2 regions of the Pandoraea sp. LA3 genome follow, and region 2 is predicted to be linked to the other one. Evidence: riboswitches for the same ligand, from Rfam matches in the RefSeq annotation. Region 2 holds a riboswitch; the other holds the start of a gene.
The links. A riboswitch is a leader RNA that binds a small molecule or an ion and turns the genes downstream of it on or off. The one in region 2 is predicted to bind thiamine pyrophosphate.
Positions count from the first base shown of each region.

Region 1 (4,419 bases), on a different contig from region 2:
CGCGTTACGAAAACACCACGGTCTCGCTCGCTTCGCTGAAGATCCGCTTCGGTCAGGCAGCCATCGCGGGCGATCTGCGCATGCTCATCAGCCGGGCGTTTTCGGATTTTGCGCGATGGGGCATCGCTGTCGGCTGGGGTGACGACCGTCACATGGACGTCCGTCTGCTGCCCACCCGGGGACGCGGCAGAGGCCCCTTCTGGCTCGCGACACACGAGATGTCGCGCCTCGTGGTCATGATCGGCGACACCGCGCCCGACGATTCGCGTCGCGCCATTGCCACCTTCCTCGGGTTGCCGCAAGGCGCCGTCCCCGACACGCAGTCGCCCGCCCTCGATTACGTCATGCAGGACATCGCGTTCTGGCATCACCTGACGCTGGGCAAACGCGACATGCAGGACGGCGTGTTCTTCGCGCCGCCTCAAATGTCGTCGCCCGGCGAAGCCAGACGGCAACGCACCGGGGCGATTCCGTCGTTCCATGCCGCACAGGTCTGCGCGGTGGACGACGTGCAACGCGGCATTGCCCTGCTCGCGGAGACGATCGTGTGGCGCCGCATGGGAGATGCCACCCGCACGAAACAGTCACTCGCTACGCTCGCCGCAACGTTCGGCGCCCATCAGACTGGCTCGCCGACGTTACGCGCCATGCACTGGATCGTGCAGGCGTGGCAAGCGTACGCATTGCGCGACGAAGCCGGCGCGTTCGCCCATTTGCAGCGCATCAGCGACGACGCTTCGCTTGCCCCCTGCCTGCTCTACAACCCCCGCATCCGCTTCGAAAGCCGCAATCTCCAGGCGCTGTTGTACAAGTCGCATGCCGCACGCAACGGTCCGCTGCCTGCGCGTGCCCAATCGGCCGCCGACGCCCTCGCCGCCTTCTCCGACGCCCTGCAAGCCGCCTTCGAAGCCGACTCCATCGAACTGGCACAGCACGTGGCCGCCAACATCGGTCTGTCGCTCTGGCTGTTCTGGCAAGGCGCGCTCATCGACCCGGGCAGACGACTGGCCGCCGCCGAGGTGCAGCGTCAGGCATTGCGCTGGATCGGCCTGTCGGAGTGGATATGCGATCGTTTCGGCGTGGGCGGGAACTCCGTCTGGAATACCGTCTTCCTGTTGCGCATCGCGCGCGGGGCGGTACCGGTGCGGCGCGACCCCGATCTGGAGACGCTACGGGCGAGCACACCGCTCGCGGTCGACGCGTTTCTCGACGCCGTGCAACCGTTCGGCGCGCCATTCTCGCGGGCCAAGGGGTTCCTGCGCTGGACCGACGTCGTCATGACCACGCTGGCCGACCATGAGGAGGGACGCGTGCGTTTCGAGCCATTGCAACTCGCGAATCTGTGGTTCGAGATGCTGTGGTTTGCACTGCACCAGGACGGTGACTCGCCTCAGGCGTTGCATGCGGCCCACTCACTGGGACGTGTCATGCCGATGCTGCCGCCACCGGACCGGCGTTTTTTCCGTGACGCGCTCCGTCTGATGCCGCGTGAATTCCAGCGGGAAGTGCGTCTGGCGCAGTAGCGCGGACATCGGCACGTGTTGATCGCCGTTGGCAAAACTTGAACGAATTTCCCGATCCTGACACCGATCGTCCCGACGAGATGACGAGCGCTGGAAGACCCGCCGCATGCGGCGTTGCAGCAATGCGCCGTTCACGTTTTTCGGGACACGCCGCGCTTGTGCTGGCCGGGTATGTCGGTGTATCGTTGCCGCAAAGCTAAGCGCAGGGGTCCTGCAACGTGAGTTGTGGGTGAGAAATACCCTTAGAACCTGATCTGGATAATGCCAGCGCAGGGAGCGTAGAAATTCCTCGCCCCCGTTCATGCTCCTGAGCCGCTTTGCGCCGATTTAGTCGGCGTCAACACGTGCCCCGCCAGGAGACATTGCATGAACGCCAATCCGAAGTTCCTCTCAGCCAACGCGCGCGTGGACGAAGCCGCGATCGCTCCGCTGCCCAATTCCCGCAAGATCTACGTAGAAGGCTCGCGTCCGGACATTCAGGTCCCGATGCGCGAAATCTCGCAATCCGACACGCCGACCAGCTTCGGCGGCGAGAAGAACCCGCCGATCTACGTCTACGACACCTCGGGCCCGTACACCGACCCGAACGCCCGCATCGACATCCGCTCGGGTCTGCCGGCGCTGCGCGCCAAGTGGATCGAAGAGCGCAACGACACCGAATCGCTGCCGGGCCTGTCCTCGGCCTACGGTCGCGAGCGCGCCGACGACAGCGCGACCGCAGACCTGCGCTTCCCCGGCCTGCATCGCACGCCGCGCCGCGCCAAGGCCGGCAAGAACGTGACGCAGATGCACTACGCGCGTCAGGGCATCATCACGCCCGAGATGGAATACATCGCCATCCGCGAAAACCTGCGCCGCCAGGAATACATCGAGAGCGTGCGCGCTGCCGGCCCGCAGGGCGAGCGTCTGGCCAAGCTGCTCTCGCGCCAGCACCCGGGGCAACACTTCGGCGCGAGCATTCCCGCCGAAATCACGCCGGAATTCGTGCGCGAGGAAATCGCCCGCGGCCGCGCCATCATCCCGAACAACATCAACCACCCGGAATCCGAGCCGATGATCATCGGCCGCAACTTCCTCGTGAAGATCAATGCGAACATCGGCAACTCGGCCGTGACGTCGTCGATCGGCGAAGAAGTGGACAAGATGACGTGGGCCATCCGCTGGGGCGGCGACACGGTCATGGATCTGTCGACCGGCAAGCACATTCACGAAACGCGTGAGTGGATCCTGCGTAACAGCCCGGTGCCCATCGGCACGGTGCCGATCTATCAGGCACTGGAAAAAGTGAACGGCAAGGCCGAAGACCTGACGTGGGAAATGTTCCGCGACACGCTCATCGAGCAGGCCGAGCAAGGCGTCGACTACTTCACGATCCACGCCGGTGTGCGCCTCGCGTACGTGCCGATGACCGCCAACCGCATGACGGGTATCGTCAGCCGCGGCGGCTCGATCATGGCCAAGTGGTGCCTCGCACACCACAAGGAAAGCTTCCTGTACACGCACTTCGAAGAGATCTGCGAAATCATGAAGGCGTACGACGTCGCGTTCTCGCTGGGCGATGGTCTGCGTCCCGGCTCGATCTACGACGCCAACGACGAAGCGCAACTCTCCGAACTCAAGACGCTGGGCGAACTCACGCAAATCGCGTGGAAGCATGACGTCCAGGTGATGATCGAAGGCCCGGGTCACGTGCCGATGCAGCTCATCAAGGAGAACATGGATCTCCAGCTCGAGTACTGCGACGAAGCCCCGTTCTACACGCTCGGACCGCTGACCACGGACATCGCCCCGGGTTACGACCACATCACGTCGGGTATCGGCGCCGCCACCATCGGCTGGTACGGCACGGCCATGCTGTGCTACGTCACGCCGAAGGAACACCTCGGCTTGCCGAACAAGGACGACGTGAAGGAAGGCATCATCACGTACAAGCTCGCTGCGCACGCCGCCGACCTGGCCAAGGGTCACCCCGGCTCGCAGATTCGCGACAACGCGCTCTCGAAGGCACGTTTCGAATTCCGTTGGGAAGACCAGTTCAACCTCGGTCTCGATCCGGACAAGGCGCGTGAATTCCACGACGAGACGCTGCCGAAGGACTCCGCCAAGGTGGCGCACTTCTGCTCGATGTGCGGACCGCACTTCTGCTCGATGAAAATCACGCAGGACGTGCGCGACTACGCCGCCAAGCAGGGCATCACCGACGAAGCCGCCCTCAAGCAAGGGATGGAAGTGAAGGCGGTCGAGTTCGTGAAGAGCGGTGCGGAGATCTATCGCCGCACCTGATGCCGGCACTCGCTGTTCGTTGAACGCAAAACGCGCCCGGAGATTCCGGGCGCGTTTTTTATTGATGCGGCACTTTGCGATGGTGACGACGGTGGCGCATGACGCCGGTCGATGTTCGCGTCAGATCACACGCCCTCAGCCGCTGACGGGCGCACGGCTCGTCGCTTCGGCCGGCAGCGTAGGAATACCCCGCATCGTCAGTTGGTTACGCAAGCGCTGCGTGGCGATGTGAGGCGCCGTCGACGACAGCGACGTCGCCAATGCCGTGAACGCCTTGGTGTTGGTGGCTGGCAGCGCCGCCGCGTCGACGACTTCCACGTGGCGCATGTCCCAGTGACGCTCGCCCAGCTGCTCGATGCCCAACGCCAGTTTGACCCACTCATCCGTGCCGAGCCCCACGGTCGCGGGCAGGTCGCCACGCACGAATGCCTGATGCATCGGCAAACCGTCGGAGAACCCTACGCGAAGCATCCATTCGGTACTCTCGGACGGTGGCAACAGGCGCCCACCGGCCTGCAATCGCTCGTTCAGACCCGCGATGAACTTCTCCGGCGGGGTATTCATCAGGCATGCAGTCGTCCACTCCTTCTTGCCCGCCAGCGACGGCTTTCCC
Region 1 covers NZ_PTPY01000028.1:246,767-251,185, reverse strand. The annotation lists gene C5N93_RS09420 (hypothetical protein) at 1-1,523, shown strand, start outside; TPP riboswitch at 1,718-1,816, shown strand; gene thiC (phosphomethylpyrimidine synthase ThiC) at 1,890-3,806, shown strand; gene C5N93_RS09410 (hypothetical protein) at 3,942-4,419, opposite strand, start outside.
Region 1: it holds a riboswitch for thiamine pyrophosphate, as region 2 does, so the genes downstream of both, thiC (phosphomethylpyrimidine synthase ThiC) here and C5N93_RS01490 (FAD-dependent oxidoreductase) in region 2, are expected to answer to the same signal.

Region 2 (4,419 bases):
CGAAAGTCCGGCGGCGCCAGCGTGCGTCGTCATGAAAAGTCCTTGTTGGTCTAACGTCCGGCAGTGGTCTGTCTGTACAGGTCGCGATCAGGCGCCTGTCTGATGCCAGAACGGCACCCCGACGACCGGCGTGCTCGCTTCGGCGCTCTCGCGCTCGGCCATCGGCCCCGCGAGCCATGCGGCACGTCCGGCCTTGATCGCCCCGGCGAACGCCCCGGCCATCTCGACCGGCTGCGCGGCAAGCGCCACAGCGGTGTTGAGCAGCACGCCGTCGTAGCCCCACTCCATCACCTGACAGGCGTGCGACGGCAGGCCCAGACCCGCGTCGACGATCAGCGGCGTGTCCGGCAACCGGTCGCGCAGCAGACGCAGGCCATACGGATTGATCACGCCCTTGCCCGTGCCGATCGGGGCGCCCCACGGCATCAGCGCCTGACAGCCGACGTCCAGCAGACGGCGGCACAGCACCAGATCTTCCGTGCAGTACGGCAGCACCTTGAAGCCGTCACGAATGAGTTGCTCGGCCGCCGTCACGAGACCGAACGGGTCGGGCTGAAGCGTGTAGTCGTCGCCGATGAGTTCGAGCTTGATCCAGTCGGTCTCGAAGACTTCGCGCGCCATTTGCGCCGTCGTCACGGCCTCTTCCACCGAGTGGCAACCGGCGGTATTGGGCAGCACCGGCACCGCCAGGCGGCGCAGCGTCTCCCAGAAATGCCCTTCGGACGCCTGCGCGCCCGTGCCCGACAACTGACGGCGCAACGCTACTGTCACCATGCCCGGACGGGCGGCGTCGATCGAGTCGTTAAGCGCTTGCAGCGACGGGTAACGCGCCGTGCCGAGCAGGAAGCGGCTGCCGAAGCGGGTGTCGTAAAGCGTGAGCGCGTCGCGCGTGCTGCTGGCGGCCACGTTGTTCGATTCCGTGAATGCGTTCATTTCAGCCTCCGGCCACCGGTTGCACGACGTCGATCTTGTCGCCCTGCGCGAGCGCGCGCGCGGCGTATTGCGTCTTGGGCACGAACTGCCCGTTGATCGCCGCCGCGAACGGCGGTTTGGCGCCGTAGGCGGCGAGCGCCTCGGCCAGCGTCGCAGTCTCGGCCACGCTCAGTGTCTGTTGATTGATATGGATGTCCATCGCCTGCACCTTCCTCTCATACCTGACGGAACAAGTCCGGCCAAGGCCGGCTCGCTCGCCACGTCTCCCAGTCGAACGCTTGCCCGATGCCCGTTGGCGCGCCCGTCGTTTGCATCAATGCCTGCGCCAGCGCGCAGGCTTCTCCCGTGACCGCCGGCGCCAGCAGATAGCCGTGACGGTAAAGACCGTTCACGCGCAGCAACCGCGCCCCGTCCCACTGCACACGCGGCAGATGGTCGGGCAGCGCCGGACGGCAATTGACGTTCAGCTCGACGATACGCGCCTCGCCGAACGCCGGATTCAGCGAGTGCGCGGCCGAGAGCAGTTCGAGCGCCGAGCGCACCGTCATCGGCGACATGTCTTCCGATTCGAGTTCGGTCGCGCCGATCACGTACAGATCGTTTTCCTTCGGTGCGATGTAGATCGGATAGCGCGGATGCAGCAAGCGCACCGGACGTCGCAACCCGATCCCCGGCGCGTGAATGCGCACCACCTCACCGCGCACGCCGCGCAGTTGCGTGAGCGCCTCGCGGGCGCCCAGCCCCCGGCAGTCGACGACCAGACCGGCGTCGGGATATTCGCCTTCCGCGATCTCGGTACGCCAGTGCAGCTCGGCGCCCGCCTTTTCCAGCCCGGCGGCAAGTGCACGCAGCAACTGGCGGTTATCCAGTTGCCCTTCGTTCGGCAGCAGCCACCCTTCCTGGAAGCGCCCGGCGAGCGCCGGCTCAACCTCTTTCAGTTGCGCGCCCGCAATGCGCTCGACGCCACCGCGCAGCAGTTCCGGCGGCGCGTTGGCGCGCATGCGGCGATCGAACATGACGGCTTCGGCGCGGTCGGGCTGATGCCACACGACCAGCGTGCCGTTGCGTTGGAAGAAGACGTGTTCGGGCAGTCCGTCGATGAGTCCGGGCCAGCGCTCCAGACCGACGGCGCCCATCTCGACGATGCTCGGCTCGGCCACGGCGGCTTCGGCCAGCGGCGCGAGCATGGCGGCGGCCACCCAGCCGGCGGCGGACGAACCATCGGCGTCGCCCCGCTCGTAGAGCGCCACGCGCGCACCGGCGCGAATCAGTTGCCAGGCCAGCAGACGGCCGGACAGCCCGCCGCCCAGCACGGCGACGTCGGGACGCCCGGCAGGACGTGAAGCGGCCGCGCTCATACGTGCTTAGCCGTGGAACGCGTGGAGCGCACGCAAGCCATCAAGGCGCGCAGGCACTCACGGGAATTCGTTGGGTGTTGTGGAAGGCAACGCATGGGGTCCTTTCCTCATGAAAGCAAAAGGACGAAACGGTGTTGGACACCTTACCCCACTGGAGGAGTCGGAAACTTCCCACGCCGGTATTACCCGGGTCGGGTGCAAAGGGTCTCTCTCAGCCCCGCATGATCTCTGACATGGTGACGCATGGTAAGCCATCGCCTGCGTCCCGCCTACGTCAGTTACGGAGCACCCCTGTTTCGCCCGGAGCCATTACAACATAGATGCCGACGCCCGTGCAAGCTGGCTTCCCGGGCGTTCGCACGCGATTTACCGTACTTGGCGTCTCGTTTTTCGACGAATCTCCCGGCCCTTGTAACGGTCCGTAAACTGAAAATCCCCGTCACACGCGTCTCAGGCCGTAAATCCTGCAACGCACCATCGGGAACTGCGGTCCAATCAGCCAAAGATGGCGCCCGACGGCGCTCGACAACGTAGCCACACCGCGGCCACGCCGCCTGACGATCATGGCCAAGACGCCGATGTCCCCCACACCGCCCGCCGCCCCGGCCTCCGGCGTCACCGCCACGCCTGCGCCCAGACCGCCGAAGCATCCCAGCGCGTGGCAACTGATCCGACCGTATTGGGTGTCGGAAAAGCGCTGGGAGGGCCGACGGCTGCTCGCCCTCGTCATCGCGCTCAATCTGGCGGTCGTGTTCATCAACGTGCGACTCAACGCGTGGAACGCCAGCTTCTACGACGCACTCGACAAACGTAACTGGCCGGTCTTCAAGTCGTCGCTCGCCGAGTTCGCGGTGCTGGCGTTCAGCTTCATCATCATCGCGACGTTTCGTACCTACTTTCGGCAGATGCTCGAAATCCGCTGGCGTCAGTGGGTCACCGACGCCAACCTGACCAAGTGGTTCGCCCATCAGGCGTATTACCGGATCGAGCGCGATCACCTCGCCGACAACCCCGACCAGCGTATTTCCGAGGACATCCGCACGCTCGTCAGTTCGTCGCTCGCGCTGTCGCTCGACCTGCTCACCACGCTCGTCTCGCTGTTCTCCTTCATCACCATTCTCTGGACGATTTCCGGCGCGCTGTCCTTCGCGCTCGGCGGCATGAACGTCACGATCCCGGGCTACATGGTGTGGGTCGCGGCGTTGTATGCCATCGTCGGCTCGTTCTTCATCTTCAAGGTCGGTCGCCCGCTCGTGGGGCTGAGCTATCGCCAGCAGCAGGTCGAAGCCGACTTCCGTTTCCTGCTGGTGCGTCTGCGTGAATCGGCCGAGCAAGTCGCGCTCTATCGCGGCGAAGGCGCGGAGTTGTCGCGGCTGAAAGGCGCGTTCGGTGCGGTGCGCGACAACTGGTGGCAGATCATGGTCGTGACCAAGCGCCTGATCTTCGCGAACTCGATCTATGCGCAGATCGCCATCGTCTTCCCGATCATGGCGGCCGCGCCGCGCTATTTCGCGGGCGCATTCACGCTGGGCGTGCTGATGCGCATCATCGACGCCTTCGGTCAGGTGAGCGACGGCTTCTCGTGGTTCGTGAACAGCTTCCAGACGCTGGCCGACTGGAAGGCGACGATCAACCGTCTGCGCGAATTCACGCGCGTGATCGACGAAGCCCCGCAAACGGCCCAAACGGCCCAGAAGGGCGGCATCTCGGTGGCGACGGTCAACGACGCCCCGGCCTACGCGGCGGCCGATCTCAAGCTGTCGCTGCCCAATGGCACACCGCTGACGGTGGCGGGTTCGTTCGCATTCACGCCGGGCTCGCGCTGGCTGGTTCGCGGACGCTCGGGCTGCGGCAAGAGCACCATGCTGCGCGCACTCGCGGGGCTGTGGCCCTTCGGCAGCGGACGCATCGAAGTCCCCGCCAACGCCCGCGTACTCTTCCTCTCGCAGCAGAGCTACCTGCCCATCGACACACTCAAGGCCGCGCTGGCGTTCCCGTCGCCGCCCGACACCTTCACGGACGCCGAATGCCGCGACGCACTGAGTGCGGTGAATCTGTCGCAATACAGCGACGAATTGCAGACCTCCGCGCACTGGGCGCGACGTCTGTCGGGTGGCGAACAACAGCG
Region 2 covers NZ_PTPY01000015.1:56,319-60,737, reverse strand. The annotation lists gene C5N93_RS01505 (thiamine phosphate synthase) at 1-33, opposite strand, end outside; gene C5N93_RS01500 (thiazole synthase) at 88-906, opposite strand; gene thiS (sulfur carrier protein ThiS) at 935-1,132, opposite strand; gene C5N93_RS01490 (FAD-dependent oxidoreductase) at 1,149-2,291, opposite strand; TPP riboswitch at 2,443-2,594, opposite strand; gene C5N93_RS01485 (ABC transporter ATP-binding protein/permease) at 2,870-4,419, shown strand, end outside.